Regions from separate parts of the Halomonas sp. YLGW01 genome, predicted to be linked through region 2. Evidence: riboswitches for the same ligand, from Rfam matches in the RefSeq annotation. Region 2 holds a riboswitch; each other region holds the start of a gene.
The links. A riboswitch is a leader RNA that binds a small molecule or an ion and turns the genes downstream of it on or off. The one in region 2 is predicted to bind thiamine pyrophosphate.
Positions count from the first base shown of each region.

Region 1: linked by a shared signal. The riboswitch ahead of thiM (hydroxyethylthiazole kinase) and the one ahead of thiC (phosphomethylpyrimidine synthase ThiC) in region 2 are both predicted to bind thiamine pyrophosphate.
Region 3: linked by a shared signal. The riboswitch ahead of IEJ03_RS03180 (sodium:solute symporter) and the one ahead of thiC (phosphomethylpyrimidine synthase ThiC) in region 2 are both predicted to bind thiamine pyrophosphate.

Region 1 covers NZ_CP062005.1:1,556,792-1,561,417, forward strand. Annotated here, with positions in the region: gene IEJ03_RS07200 (hypothetical protein) at 276-413, shown strand; gene IEJ03_RS07205 (DUF4399 domain-containing protein) at 416-829, opposite strand; gene thiE (thiamine phosphate synthase) at 1,013-1,654, opposite strand; gene thiM (hydroxyethylthiazole kinase) at 1,647-2,450, opposite strand; TPP riboswitch at 2,490-2,584, opposite strand; gene IEJ03_RS07220 (dipeptide ABC transporter ATP-binding protein) at 2,632-4,239, opposite strand; gene IEJ03_RS07225 (ABC transporter permease) at 4,244-4,626, opposite strand, start outside.
Region 2 covers NZ_CP062005.1:2,560,529-2,565,154, forward strand. Annotated here, with positions in the region: gene IEJ03_RS11770 (lysophospholipid acyltransferase family protein) at 1-300, shown strand, start outside; gene IEJ03_RS11775 (glycosyltransferase family 4 protein) at 328-1,410, opposite strand; TPP riboswitch at 1,497-1,623, shown strand; gene tenA (thiaminase II) at 1,707-2,375, shown strand; TPP riboswitch at 2,510-2,647, shown strand; gene thiC (phosphomethylpyrimidine synthase ThiC) at 2,731-4,626, shown strand, end outside.
Region 3 covers NZ_CP062005.1:678,332-682,957, forward strand. Annotated here, with positions in the region: gene IEJ03_RS03170 (zinc-dependent alcohol dehydrogenase family protein) at 1-551, shown strand, start outside; gene IEJ03_RS03175 (hypothetical protein) at 561-1,286, opposite strand; TPP riboswitch at 1,403-1,536, shown strand; gene IEJ03_RS03180 (sodium:solute symporter) at 1,526-2,953, shown strand; gene ilvD (dihydroxy-acid dehydratase) at 3,035-4,626, shown strand, end outside.

The DNA of each region.
Region 1 (4,626 bases), 1.0 Mb from region 2:
AGTGCATGATGGTATAAACCTCATTGCACTGAAAGCCTCCCAACTGCCATGTCCGAGATGCGTTCAACCGCTTTACCTGCGGCCAGATCCCCCAAGCTGTTAAGACGCCAGATGATCGTCAGCAACCGTTTCCTAGGGCTCCATCAGCTAGTGCTGGGAGCGATCCTATCTCCTCTATCGTGTGGGGAACGCAGGCGCTCCAGAATCAGTCCTGGCAATGGTGGTGGATACCGCTGGCCATTGCAGCCGGTTGGGGGCTGGTTGAGCTGCTCTTCTTGCCGAGACGGCTAGCGATCCATCGCCTGGCCGTGAAGGAAAGCCGTGACGAAGTCACCTATCTGGCCCTGAAGCATGGCGTGGCACTTCAGGAGATCAGGCTCACCGACAAGGAAGTCGAGGGTAAGCCTGATTAGGGCTATTCGACCACATTCACCGTGATGGTGGAGGACCAGTCGGGGCCATAGGAGCGGTGCTCGCCATCGGCGAACTGAAGCGTCAGCGTGTGTTCGCCCGGTGACAGGCTGAGCTCGTGACTGGTCTGACCGCCGCCGAAGTGGATATGGGCATCGTCGGCGGGAATCACCTCTCCCTTGGCCACCGGCCCTGCGTCAATGATCAGGTGATGGTGGCCGGTACTCTCCTCGATGGTGCCCGCGGGCTGCACATGCATGCCCATCACCTCCATTTCCACCTGTATCGGGTTTGATACTTCAGCACCGTCCTCAGGGCTTGCAAACCCGACGCCCTCCATGGCGATTGCCGGTACGGCCAGCATCGTCAGTGCCAGTGCAGCCAGCCAGCGGCCGCATCTTTGGTTCAGTGTCTTCATCTCGGCATCCCCCAGCGTGTCATGGTCCAGCACAGCATGATGGCATCTTGCTGGTTGAGACACAGCAAGATGCCTGCCTGCACTCAGCGTAGCCGTTTTATGCTGCACCGTTCAGTCCTCGTTCAGCCCCAGAAGGCAGGGAGAGGCCGCTGGCTTATTCATGAATAACCCTTGTCGGGCGCCTCAGCGATCGGCTTGGCCGAATGCAGTGGCGGCGGCTTGCGGATCTGCTTGACCGCAGATCGCAGAGATGACCGCCAGTCCATCGGCGCCTGCTTGCCTGACGGCCTTCACGTGATCTGCGTTCAAGCCGCCGATGGCCACCGTGGGCAACACACTGGCCGTCGCCAGGGCGGCGAGCCCCTCCATTCCGAGTGGCGGTGCATGATCCTGCTTGGTCGAGGTGGCGAATACCGGGCCCAGGCCAAGGTAATCGAGCGGCTCGGGATCCAGAGTTGCAAGCTGAGTGCAGTTTTCGACCGACAGCCCCAGAATGGCTCGAGGGCCCAGGCACCGACGCGCCTCGGCCACGTCACCGTCTCCCTGGCCGATATGTAGGCCATCTGCCTTGGCGGCGAGGGCAACTTCCAGGCGGTCGTTGATGATCAAGGGGACACCAGTACCCTGAAGCGCTGTCATCAGTGTGCGGGCCTGGGCGGTGAGCTCGGTATCGGTGGCGGTCTTGTCACGCAGCTGAATCATCGTGACCCCGCCACGTACGGCGCCAAGCACGGTGTCGATGAGCCCTGCCTGGGCGCATAGCTCGGCATCGGTGACCAGGTAAAGGGACAAGTCGAATGCCTTCGATGGATGATGATTAGACATGTTCGATCTCCAGGTGACGCCCTGACAGTGCGCCGGCGTCGAGGCCATGCAAGGCGTCGAGAAAGGCCACCGAGAAACTGCCGGGTCCCTTGGCGTCCTTGCCGGCCCGTTCGCCGGCGGCGGCATAGCCGTCAAGGGCCGCGACGGTGGCGGCAAAGATGTCCTCGGCATCGGCGATGAAGGCTGCGACGACGCCGGTTAGCGAGCACCCCAGGGTCGTGACCTTGGGCATGAGTGGATGGCCTCCCTCGATCCTTGCCAGGCGCTGGCCGTCGGTCACGATATCCTGTTCCCCGGTGACGGCGACAACGGCGCCGGTCTGCCGCGCCAGCTGAAGGGCGGCGTCGAGCGCGCTATCGGCAGCGTCGGTGCTGTCGACGCCTCGTCCGCCCGAGCTCTGATTCACCAGCGCCATGATTTCCGAGGCATTGCCGCGGATCACTGTGGGGGACAGAGCGACCAGCTGACGGGCCGTCTGGCGGCGGTAAGTGGTGGCGCCGACCGCGACCGGGTCCAGCACCCAGGGCGTGCCGGTAGTCTGGGCGGCGCTGGCGGCCTCGATCATGGCATCGACCCAGTGCGGTGACAGGGTGCCGATGTTGATGGTCAAGGCCTGGGCGAGGCCGGCGAATTCACCGGCTTCCTCGCGCGCATGCACCATGGCTGGAGAGGCGCCGATCGCCAACAGGACGTTGGCCATGGAATTCATGGCGACGAAGTTGGTGATGTTGTGGATCAGCGGCGACGTTTCGCGCACGCGTGCTAGGTGAAGAGCAGGATTCACTGTGGTCATCATGGGCCTCCATCGCGGAGGCGACCGTGGGCAGAGGCTGGATGAGCCTGCCACACGACTCCCTCCGCCGGCATTATCCGGGTCAGGTTCGAAGGGTGCCTCTCAGCCGGCGAGCACCGGCGCCCCTGTCATCAAGAAAAGGTACTATCCCCGCCGACTGCCTGGCTGTAAAGCCCGCAGCGATTCAGCCGGAGGACGGCGCCAGGCCGGCGGCCTCGACCAGTGCCCGGGTGTAAGGGGTCTGAGGATCACCCAGCACCTGCTCGCTTAAGCCTTCCTCGAGCACCTCGCCGTCCTTCATCACCATCACCCGGTGAGCCATGGTGCGCACCACGGCCAGATCATGACTGATGAACAGGTAGCTCAGTCCGCGTCGTGCCTGCAGGTCACGCAGCAGTTCGACCAACTGCTTCTGTACGGTGCGATCCAGCGCCGAGGTGGGTTCGTCGAGCACCACCAGTTCCGGCTCGAGGATGATCGCCCGGGCCACGGCGATGCGCTGGCGCTGACCGCCGGAGAACTCATGCGGGTAGCGGGAGGCACAGTCGGCGGGCAGCCCGACCTCGAGCAGCGTCGCCTGAACGCGCCGCTCGACTTCGGCATCCTCGAGCTCGGGGTGATGAAAGCGCAGCCCCTCGCTGATGATCCTGGCCACCGGCAGGCGCGGTGAAAGCGAGCCATAGGGATCCTGGAAGACAATCTGAAAGCGTCGGCGTTGCTTGCGCAGGGCCGTGCCGCTGAGCGTGTCCAGGCGCGCTCCTGAGAAGTCGATCTCGCCATCGCTTGCGATCAGGCGCAGCAGCGCCATGGCGAGGGTGGTCTTGCCGGAACCGGACTCACCGACGATGCCGAGGGTCTCGCCGCGGCGCAGGGTCAGATCAAGTGGCTCCACGGCCACGAAGGGCGCCGGGGTCTTGGCGAAGAGGCGCTTGGAGCGCGAGAAGGCCACGCGCAAGCCCCGTGCGGCGAGCAGCACGGGCGGTGTGTCGAGTGGCAGTGGGCGGCCGCGAGGCTCGGCATCCAGCAGGGTGCGGGTATAACGACTCTGGGGATCACGGAAGACCCGCTCCACCGGACCGGTTTCCTGTTCGCGCCCCTGATAGAGCACGCAGACCCGATCGGCATGACGGCGTACCAGGTTCAGGTCATGGGTGATCAGCAGCATGCCCATGCCATGGCGCTCGCGAAGCTCCCTGAGCAGGGCGAGGATATCCTGCTGCACGGTGACATCCAGCGCCGTGGTGGGCTCATCGGCGATCAGGAGATCCGGTTCATTGGCGATCGCCATGGCAATCATGACGCGCTGGCGCTGGCCGCCGGACAGCTGATGGGGCCAGGCATCGAGCAGCTCATCGGGGCGCGGCAGCTTGACCTGGATAAGAAGATCGCGGGCTCGTGCGCGGGCGGCCTTGCCGCTGAGGCCCTGATGCAGGCGCAGGCTCTCGCCAATCTGTTTCTCGACGGTGTGCAGTGGGTTCAGCGAGGTCATGGGCTCCTGAAAGACGAAGCCGACCCGACTGCCCAGCAAGCCCTGCCAGTCTCGCCGCTTCAGCGTCGCCAGGTCCGTGTCACCGAGTCGGCGAGAACCGTTGACGCTTGCGTTGTCGGGCAGCAGGTTCATGGCCCCCAGGGCGCTGACTGACTTGCCGGAGCCGGATTCACCGACCAGGGCCACGGCCTCACCCGCGTGGACGGTGAGTGACAGCGCGTCGACGACCGTCTGGCCGTCGAAGCCGATGCTCAGGTCATCCAGGCGCAGCAGGGGGCGGGCGTGATGGGGGGGGATAGACATCGTCTCAGGCATCGTCCGTGCTCCTGATGGCGGCCGGGGTGGTCGCGGGCGTGGCGGTCGCCTTGGGGCTCGCCTGGATGTGGCGCGGGTCGAAGGCATCGCGAAGGCCTTCGCCGATGAATACCAGCAGCGAGAGCATCAGCGACAGGCTGACGAAGGCGGTGATGCCGAGCCAAGGTGCCTGCAGGTTGTTCTTGCCCTGCGCCACCAGCTCGCCCAGCGACGGCGATCCAGGCGGCAGACCGAAGCCAAGGAAGTCCAGTGCGGTCAGTGTGGTAATGGCGCCGGTGAACAGAAACGGAATGAACGTCAGGGTGGCGACCATGGCATTGGGCAGTACATGGCGCCACATGATCAGGTAGGAGGGCAGGCCCATGGCCTTGGCGG
Region 2 (4,626 bases):
TACGGGCGCCCCGCCTATACCGCCACCCTGCTGCCGAAGCTGGTAGCCCGCACCCAGGCGCGGGTGGTCACGGGAGTGGCCAGACGGCTCCCCGGGCGCGGCTTCGCCCTTCACTTCCTGGCCGCCGACGCCCGGGTCTATGAGGCCGACGAGACCACCTCGGCCGGCGGCGTGAACGCCAGTGTCGAGGCCGCCATCGCCCTCGACCCGGCCCAGTACCAGTGGGAATACAAGCGCTATCGCAAGACGCCGGAGGAAGCCGCCGGCGACCCGAACTTCCGGCGCGCGCGTATCTACTGACTCCGAGCCCTCACGCCAAACGGTGCCTTAGCTCGGCTCACCGAGCGCCTTTGCGAAGGCCGCCGCGGCAGTTGACCAATCCTGCTGCTGGCCCCTCGCCACAGCGGCCCCCTCGCGAAGCCGCGCCCGCAGCTCGCCGTCCTCGAGCCAGCGGCGCAGCGCCGCGGCCAGGCCCTTGGCGTCCCCCGGCTCCACGGCCAGACCCGCGCCCTCGGGCAGGGTGTGACGCAAGGCTCCGCCGGTGGTGGTGATCACCGGCAGCCCATGGGCCAGCGCCTCGGTCACTACCATCCCATAGCCCTCGTACCAGGAGGGCAACACGAAGAGATCCGCCTCGGCGTAGTAGGACGCGAGGGCCTCGGGCGACCGGGTTCCCAGCAGATGCATCCATTCGCCGAGCCCTCGCGCCTCGATCATCGCCTCGATGTGGCTGGCATGCGCCGGATCGAGATCCAGCCCCCCGATGCAATCGCACTGCCAGTTGAGACCGGACAGCTCGGCGAGCGCCTCGATCAGCACCTCGTGGCCCTTTCGCGGGGTGAGGCTCGCCACGCACAAGAGCCGTGCCGGCTCGCATTCGTCCTCATGGCGGGTGACCCTTTCAGCCAAGGGGGCCGGTGCCACGCCCGGCTCGACCACGTGAATGCGCGAGGCGGGCACGGCGAAATCGGCCAGCCGCCCGGCCGTGAAGGCGCTGGTCGCGATTACCCGATGCATCGCCGCCAGCGCTCGGGTCTCGCTTTCGCGAAAGCCTTCCCGCTGACTGGCGCTCAGGCTGGTCTCGTCGGCGAGCGGGTGATGCATCAGGGCGGTGAGCTCGAGTCGGTCGGCATGGCGAGCCACCACCTCCGGCAGGCCGGCCATGACCATGGCATCGAGCACCACCCGGGCGCCGTCCGGCCGGTGCGTCAGGGCAGCCTCGAGGCTCTCGGTCGCCTGCTGATCGGGCATCGGGAATCGCCCGGCCAGCCCCTCGACCGCGACCTCCCAGCCACGTTCGCGCAGCGCCTCGGCGATACGGGCATCGTAGACATAACTGCCGGTGAGCTGGTCGGGGTCGCCGGCCACCAGCATGGTCATGGCGGGCGTTGGAGAAGGGGGTGACATCATCCGTGACATCCTCGTCTTGAAAGGGAAGGCCGAGCACCAGCATAACCCGGACTGGCAAGGGCGCGACAAGCTGCTAGACTGGCGTCACTCGCTTGACGGGGTGCCGGTGATGCCGGCTGAGACCACCCAGCGCCGTGCCCAGCACGCCACAGGGTGGATCCCGTTGAACCTGATCCGGCTCGTACCGGCGTAGGAATCAAGCGGTGACCGAAGAGCCGTGTGCTCATTCCTGCCCGGTCATGCCTGCCCTTCCCTATGCCGCCCGTGCCCCGAATCCAGACCGCAACGGAGGCAAGATGGGCTATCGCTTCAGTGACCTGACCGACGCCTGCCACCAGGACTGGCGCGCCTACCTGGAACACGATTTCGTGCGCGCCCTCGGCGCCGGCCGCCTCGACGAAGGTGCCTTCCGTCACTACCTGCAGCAGGACTACCTGTTCCTGGTCCACTTCTCCCGGGCCTATGCCCTGGCGGCCTACAAGAGCCGTACCCTGGCCGAGCTGCGTCAGGCCTTCGACGGTCTGAAAACCATCCTCGACGTGGAGCTCGACCTGCACATCGGGTTCTGCCGCGAATGGGGCATCAGCGAAGACGACCTGGCCCGGCTGCCCGAGGCCCGCGCCACCCTGGCCTACACCCGCTACGTGCTCGAGACCGGCCACCGCGGCGACCTGCTCGACCTGCATGTGGCGCTGGCCCCATGCCTGATCGGCTACGGCGAGATCGCCAACTGGCTGAACACCCAGGCCTTCACGGTGCGCGGCGAGGCCAATCCTTATGATGCCTGGATCGCCATGTACGAAAGTGACGACTTCCAGGCCGCGATGCACGACGAGCGCGCCTGGCTCGATGCGCGCCTCGCGGAGGTCAGCCCGCGACGCTTCCAGGAGCTGAGCCGCGTGTTCACTGAGGCCACGCGGCTCGAGATCGATTTCTGGCAGATGGGGCTGGATCGCCGCGACTGATCCCACTGCCATGAGCCCGCTGCCATTTGCTCCGCCAAGGGGCCTGCTGAAGAAGGGCTCGTAGCAACAGGCCGTTCGGTCGGGTGGTGCCGAACAGCTATTGAAGACCTCCACCGGGAGCCACGGCTCCCATCACTCGCTTGACGGGGTGCCGGTGATACCGGCTGAGATCGCCCAACACGCCTCACGCGTGGCAGGACGGATTCCGTTGAACCTGATCTGGTTAATTCCTTCGGGAGGGTACCAGCGTAGGGATCAAGCGACAGGCAGGCCGCCTTCTCATGAGTCCGACTCGCCGCCAGCCCCTGTCTCTCCTTCGCTTGTCCTCCCTGATGCTTTCGGGAGAACACATCGCATGAGCAACACCCAGCACTTCCTCAACGAACAGGCCCGCGTCGATGCGGCCGCCATCGCGCCCCTGCCCGGCTCGCGCAAGGTCTATGTCGAGGGGTCACGCCCGGACATCCGCGTGCCCTTTCGCGAAATTTCCCTGTCGCCGACCACCACCTCCGACGGCGTCGAGACCAACCCGCCGCTGCTGGTGTACGACACCTCCGGGCCCTACACCGACCCGGATGCCGAGATCGACCTGCGCCGCGGCCTGAACGCCCTGCGCGAGGCCTGGATCGATGAGCGCAACGACACCGAGTGGCTCGAGGGTCCCAGCTCCGAGTACGGCCGCCGCCGCGCCAATGATCCCATGCTCGCCCCACTGCGGTTCGACCTGACCCGTACCCCGCGCCGTGCCAAGGCCGGCAGGAACGTCACCCAGCTCCACTATGCCCGCCAGGGCATCATCACGCCGGAGATGGAGTTCATCGCCATCCGGGAAAATCAGCGTAGGCAAGCACTGGGGACGGCGGAGGTCGAACGCATCCTAGGCCATCAGCACGCTGGCCAGGGCTTCGGCGCGCAGCTTCCCGAGGAGATCACGCCGGAGTTCGTGCGTGACGAGGTGGCCGCCGGCCGGGCCATCATCCCGAGCAACATCAACCATCCGGAAGCCGAGCCGATGATCATCGGCCGCAATTTCCTGGTGAAGATCAACGGCAACCTGGGCAACTCGGCGGTGACCTCTTCGATCGAGGACGAGGTCGACAAGATGACCTGGGGCATCCGCTGGGGCTCGGATACCATCATGGACCTGTCCACCGGTCAGAACATCCACGAGACCCGGGAGTGGATCATCCGCAACGCCCCGGTGCCGATCGGCACCGTGCCCATCTACCAGGCACTGGAGAAGGTCAACGGGGTGGCCGAGGACCTGACCTGGGAGGTGTTCCGCGACACCCTGATCGAGCAGGCCGAACAGGGGGTGGACTACTTCACCATCCATGCCGGGGTGCTCTTGCGCTATGTGCCGCTGACGGCCAAGCGCGTCACCGGCATCGTCTCCCGGGGCGGGTCGATCATGGCCAAGTGGTGCCTCTACCACCATCAGGAGAGCTTTCTCTATACCCACTTCGAGGAGATCTGCGAGATCTGCAAGCAGTATGACGTGGCCTTCTCGCTGGGCGACGGCCTGCGCCCGGGCTCGGTGGCCGATGCCAACGACGCGGCCCAGTTCGCCGAGCTCGAAACCCTCGGCGAGCTGACCCGCATCGCCTGGCAGCATGATGTCCAGGTGATGATCGAGGGCCCCGGGCATGTGCCGATGCACCTGATCAAGGAGAACATGGACAAGCAGCTTGCCGAGTGTGACGAGGCGCCCTTCTACACCCTCGGCCCGCTGACCACCGACATCGCACCGGGCTATGACCACATCACCTCCGGCATCGGTGCTGCCATGATCGGCTGGTACGGCTGCGCCATGCTCTGCTACGTGACTCCCAAGGAACACCTGGGCCTGCCCAACAAGGACGACGTCAAGACCGGCATCATCACCTACAAGATCGCCGCCCATGCCGCGGACCTGGCCAAGGGCCACCCCGCCGCCCAGCGCCGTGACAACGCGCTGTCCAAGGCGCGCTTCGAGTTCCGCTGGGAGGATCAGTTCAACCTGGGGCTGGACCCGGACACCGCCCGGGACTATCACGACGAGACCCTGCCCAAGGACTCGGCCAAGGTGGCGCACTTCTGCTCCATGTGCGGGCCGAAGTTCTGCTCGATGAAGATCAGTCAGGAGGTGCGCGACGCTGCTTTCAAGAACGGGGCCAAGGACGCAGCCGCCGAGCATGGCCTCGAGGACGACCGTCAGGCCGTGATGAAGGGCATGGAAGAAAAGGCCGAAGCCTTCAAGGCCGCGGGCGCC
Region 3 (4,626 bases), 1.6 Mb from region 2:
CCGGCCAGACGGTAGCGGTGATCGGCCTCGGCGGGGTGGGGCTCAACAGCGTGCTCGGCGCCCTGGTGGCGGGGGCCAGCGAGGTGATCGCCATCGACCTGGATGACGACAAGCTGGCGCTGGCCGCGGAACTGGGCGCGACGCAAACATTCAACAGCGCCGCCGCAGATTGTGCCGAGCAGGTGCGCGAGGCGACCCAGGGCGGCGTGGACTGCGCCATCGAGATGGCGGGCTCCGAGAAGGCACTGGAGTTCGCCTACCGGATCACTCGTCGCGGTGGCCTGACCGTTACCGGCGGCCTCGCCCACCCCGAGCGTAAGGTGGCCATCCAGCAGGTCAGCCTGGTGGCCGAGGAACGCACCCTTCGCGGCAGCTACGTGGGCAGTTGCGTGCCGGTGCGCGACGTCGGCCGCTACGTCGCCCTCTTCCAGCAAGGCAGGCTACCCGTCGACCGGCTGCTCTCCCGGGTGCTGACTCTCGACGAGATCAACGACGGCTTCGAGCAGCTCGCCGCCGGTCAGGCCGTGCGCCAGGTGGTGGAGTTCGAGTAGACGCCTCACTTACGCCGCGATCGCGCACTTGTCCAGCAGCGCCATCACCGGCTCGACCTGACCGACATGCAGCACCAGCTTCACCTCGCCAGCCGGAGCATCCTGCTGCGGGGTGACCACGGCGAATTCACCTTCTTCCAGGTGGAACTCATGGATCTCGCGCTGGCCCGCGGCGGTCAGGCAGCGAATCGAGCGGTAGGACTCGTCCTCGCCATAGGTCAGGCGATGATAGACCTTGAAGAAGGTGTAGAGGCTCAAGCCCTGAGGAAACGTGGGCCAGCGGGCGGGAATGCGGCGCGTCTCATTGTCGATGGTCTGGCCGGTGCGTTCGGCATCGGCAATCGCCTTCTCCAGCGGCTCGGACAGCAGGGTGGCGGCAGCATCCGGGCGGGGCGCTGGCGTTTCCTGGGTATCCTTGTAGCGGACCAGAAGGCGGGTGATGTCATCTGCCGAACCCAGCGCATGGTCGCTGTGATGCAGGTCCGCCGGCGCAAAGCTGCCATTCTCCCAGCCGTAGATCACCTGCAGGGTCAGGCGCCCCTCGCGTAGCGGTTTCCCCAGCAGGGCTTCGAGCGCCACGCGCAGATGGAGGTTGCGCTCGGGCACATCGTTGTCGAAGGCCTTGTAGGGCATGGCAAAGATCTGGTGCAGGCGCCCTTCGGCGTGCTCCTTCGCGGCGGTATATAGCATCCTGAGTCCCTGCAGGTGGTTGTTGGTGTCGGGTCTTCCGGGCATCGTCAAGGTTATCGGCCGGATAGGCCATTACCTGAGCGGGAGAGATGACTGGCCCGGGCGGGATGACGCCGCCGCTTCAACACGAGATAATCCCCTCGTCATACCCACAATTCATTCACTGTCGCCAGGGGAGTCCCCGGCCGCGCCGTCACCAGAGACACGGCCGAGCCGGGACTGAGAGTGCACCGTGTGCTGACCCTGGAACCTGATCCGGATCATACCGGCGGAGGAAGTGCGACATGCCTTACCCGACGTTTGCCGCGCTGGGCGCGGCGCTTGTGCTGTTCACCTGGCTTGGCCTGCGCGCCCGGCGTACTAACGGGGCGCTTGATGAAGATGTTCTCGAGGACGATGTTCTTGATGACTATGTCACCGCCCGCAACTCCCAGACCGCCTCGACCTTAGGGCTATCCTTCCTGGCCTCCGGCATGGGGGCGTGGATTCTCTTCGCGCCGCCGGAAGTGGGTGCCTTCGTGGGGCCTATCGCGCTGGCAGGCTATGCGCTGGGCGCGGCGCTGCCCTTCGTGGTGCTGGCCGCCTGTGGTCCGGCGATCCGCCGCTACCTGCCCGAGGGGCGCAGCATCGGCGAGTTCGCCGAGCGCCGCTACGGGACCGGCGTGCGCCGTTATGTGTCACTGATCTCGATCCTCTACATGGCCTGCTTCCTGGCCGCGGAGCTGACCGCCATCGGCGGCATCACCGCGCTGCTCTCCGAGGTGTCGCCGGCGCTGGTGGTGATCGGCGTGGCCGTTACCACGCTGCTCTACACGGCGCTCGGCGGGCTGCGGGCGAGTCTCGCCACCGACCGCTGGCAGGCGGGGCTCCTGATCGCCTTGCTGGCGGTGGTCGGCTGGCTGGGCCTGTCGCGGCTGCCGGCCTTGCCGGAAACGGCCGAGATGCCGGGCATTCCGACTGGCAGTGCGCTCTCCGTGGCGGCGACCCTGGTGATCGCGGTCACCGCGGCGAATCTCTTCCATCAGGGCTACTGGCAGCGGGTCTGGGCGGCGAAGAGCGGCCAGGCTCTGGGGCGCGGGGCGCTTCTCGGCGGCCTGGTGACCGTGGCGGTGGTCGCGGTGGTCGGGGGCCTGGGCATCCTCGCCGCCATGTCCGGGATCGCACTTGGCGAGCCGCCGATGCCATTCTTCGCGCTGCTGATCGACGCGCCCGCCGGCCTCAAGCTGCTCGGCCTGGTGCTGGCGGTGACCCTGGTGGCCTCGAGCGTCGATACCCTGCAGAACGCCATCGCTTCGCTGGCGGTGGGCGATGGCAGCGAAAGCGGCCGGACGGGCCTGGGCCTGCCCATGGCCCGCTGGCTGACGGTGGCGCTGATGGTGCCGGTGGTGGCGCTGGCGCTGCAGAATCTTTCGGTGCTGCGGCTGTTCCTGATCGCCGATCTGCTCTGTGCCTCGGCGGTGGTGCCGGTGCTGCTCGGCCTGTGGCCGCGCATGACCACCGCCGCCGCGGTAGCCGGCGGCCTGGCGGGCCTTTTGGGTGCCGTGCTGCCCGGCTGGCTGGCTCAGGGCAGCTTCATGGCGGGGCTGATGGCGGCGAGCTTCCCCGGCGGAGTGCCGACGCTTGCGCCCTTCCTCGGCGCCTTGCTCGCCTCGACGCTGGTCAGCCTTTTCGTCGCTTCCCTGCGCCCGGCGTTGGCCACCCGCACTGGCTAGGAGGCGCCAGAGGGTTTGCAAGGCCATGACATGGCGCCCACTATCAGGAGATTGACGATCAATCCGCTGATAGGAGGCTCCATGTCCGATACCCCCAAGGATCCGCGCCGGCGTCATTCCGCCCCGGTGGTTGATGGTCTCGGCAAGTCCGCCAGTCGCGCCATGCTGCGTGCGGTGGGCTTCACCGACGCGGACTTCGCCAAGCCCCAGGTGGGCATCGCCTCGACCTGGAGCCAGGTCACGCCCTGCAACAGCCATATCGATGGCCTCGCCGACGAAGCCCGGGCCGGGGCCGACGGTGCCGGCGGCAAGGGCGTGATCTTCAACACCATCACCATCTCCGACGGCATCGCCAACGGCACCGAGGGCATGAAGTACTCCCTGGTGTCGCGGGAGGTGATCGCCGATTCCATCGAGACCGTGGCCGGTTGCGAGGGCTTCGACGGCCTGGTGGCGATCGGCGGCTGCGACAAGAACATGCCCGGCTGCCTGATCGGTCTGGCGCGGCTCGATCGCCCCAGCGTCTTCGTCTACGGCGGCACCATCCTGCCCGGCGAGAACCACACCGATATCGTCTCGGTGTTCGAGGCGGTGGGCGCCCACGCCAAGGGCGATCTCGACCTCATCGACGTCAAGCACATCGAGGAGACGGCTATTCCCGGACCCGGTGCCTGCGGCGGCATGTACACCGCCAACACCATGGCCTCGGCCATCGAGGCGCTGGGCATGAGCCTGCCGGGCAGCTCGGCGCAGAATGCCGTCTCAAAGGCCAAGCGCGACGACTGTGCCGCCGCCGGGGCACAAGTGCTCGAGCTGCTCGAGCGCGATATCCGCCCCTCGCACATCATGACACGCGAGGCCTTCGAGAACGCCATCACCGTGGTGATCGCGCTGGGCGGCTCCACCAACGCGGTGCTGCACCTGATCGCCATGGCGAACAGCGTCGGCGTCGAGCTTTCCCTCGATGACTTCACCCGGCTCGGCAAACGGGTGCCGGTGCTTGCCGACCTGCGCCCCAGCGGTCACTACATGATGAGCGAGCTGATCGAGATCGGCGGCATCCAGCCGCTGATGAAGATGCTGCTCGAGGCGGGACTCCTGCACGGAGACTGCCTGACCGTGACCGGTCGCACGCTCGCCGAGAACCTCGCGGGTGTGGCGGCCTACCCGGACGATCAGCGTATCATCGCGCCGCTCACGGCGCCGTTGAAGGCCGAGAGCCACCTGCGCATCCTGCATGGCAACCTGGCTCCCGAGGGGGCGGTCGCCAAGATCACTGGCAAGGAAGGCGTGCGCTTCACCGGCACCGCCCGAGTGTTCGGCTCAGAGGAGGAGGCCCAGGCCCGCATCAACGACGGCACCGTGGTGGCCGGCGACGTGGTGGTGATCCGCTACGAGGGGCCGCGCGGCGGCCCCGGCATGCGCGAGATGCTGACCCCGACCTCGGCGATCATGGGGCGCGGGCTCGGTGATTCGGTGGCGCTGATCACCGACGGGCGCTTCTCCGGTGGCAGCCACGGCTTCGTGGTCGGCCACATCACCCCGGAGGCCTTCGACGGCGGGCCGCTGGCGCTGCTCGAGGATGGCGATGAGATCACCATCGACGCCGAAGCCGACACCATCACGGTGGCACTCCATGAAGCGGAACTCGAGCGTCGCCGGGCCGCCTGGCA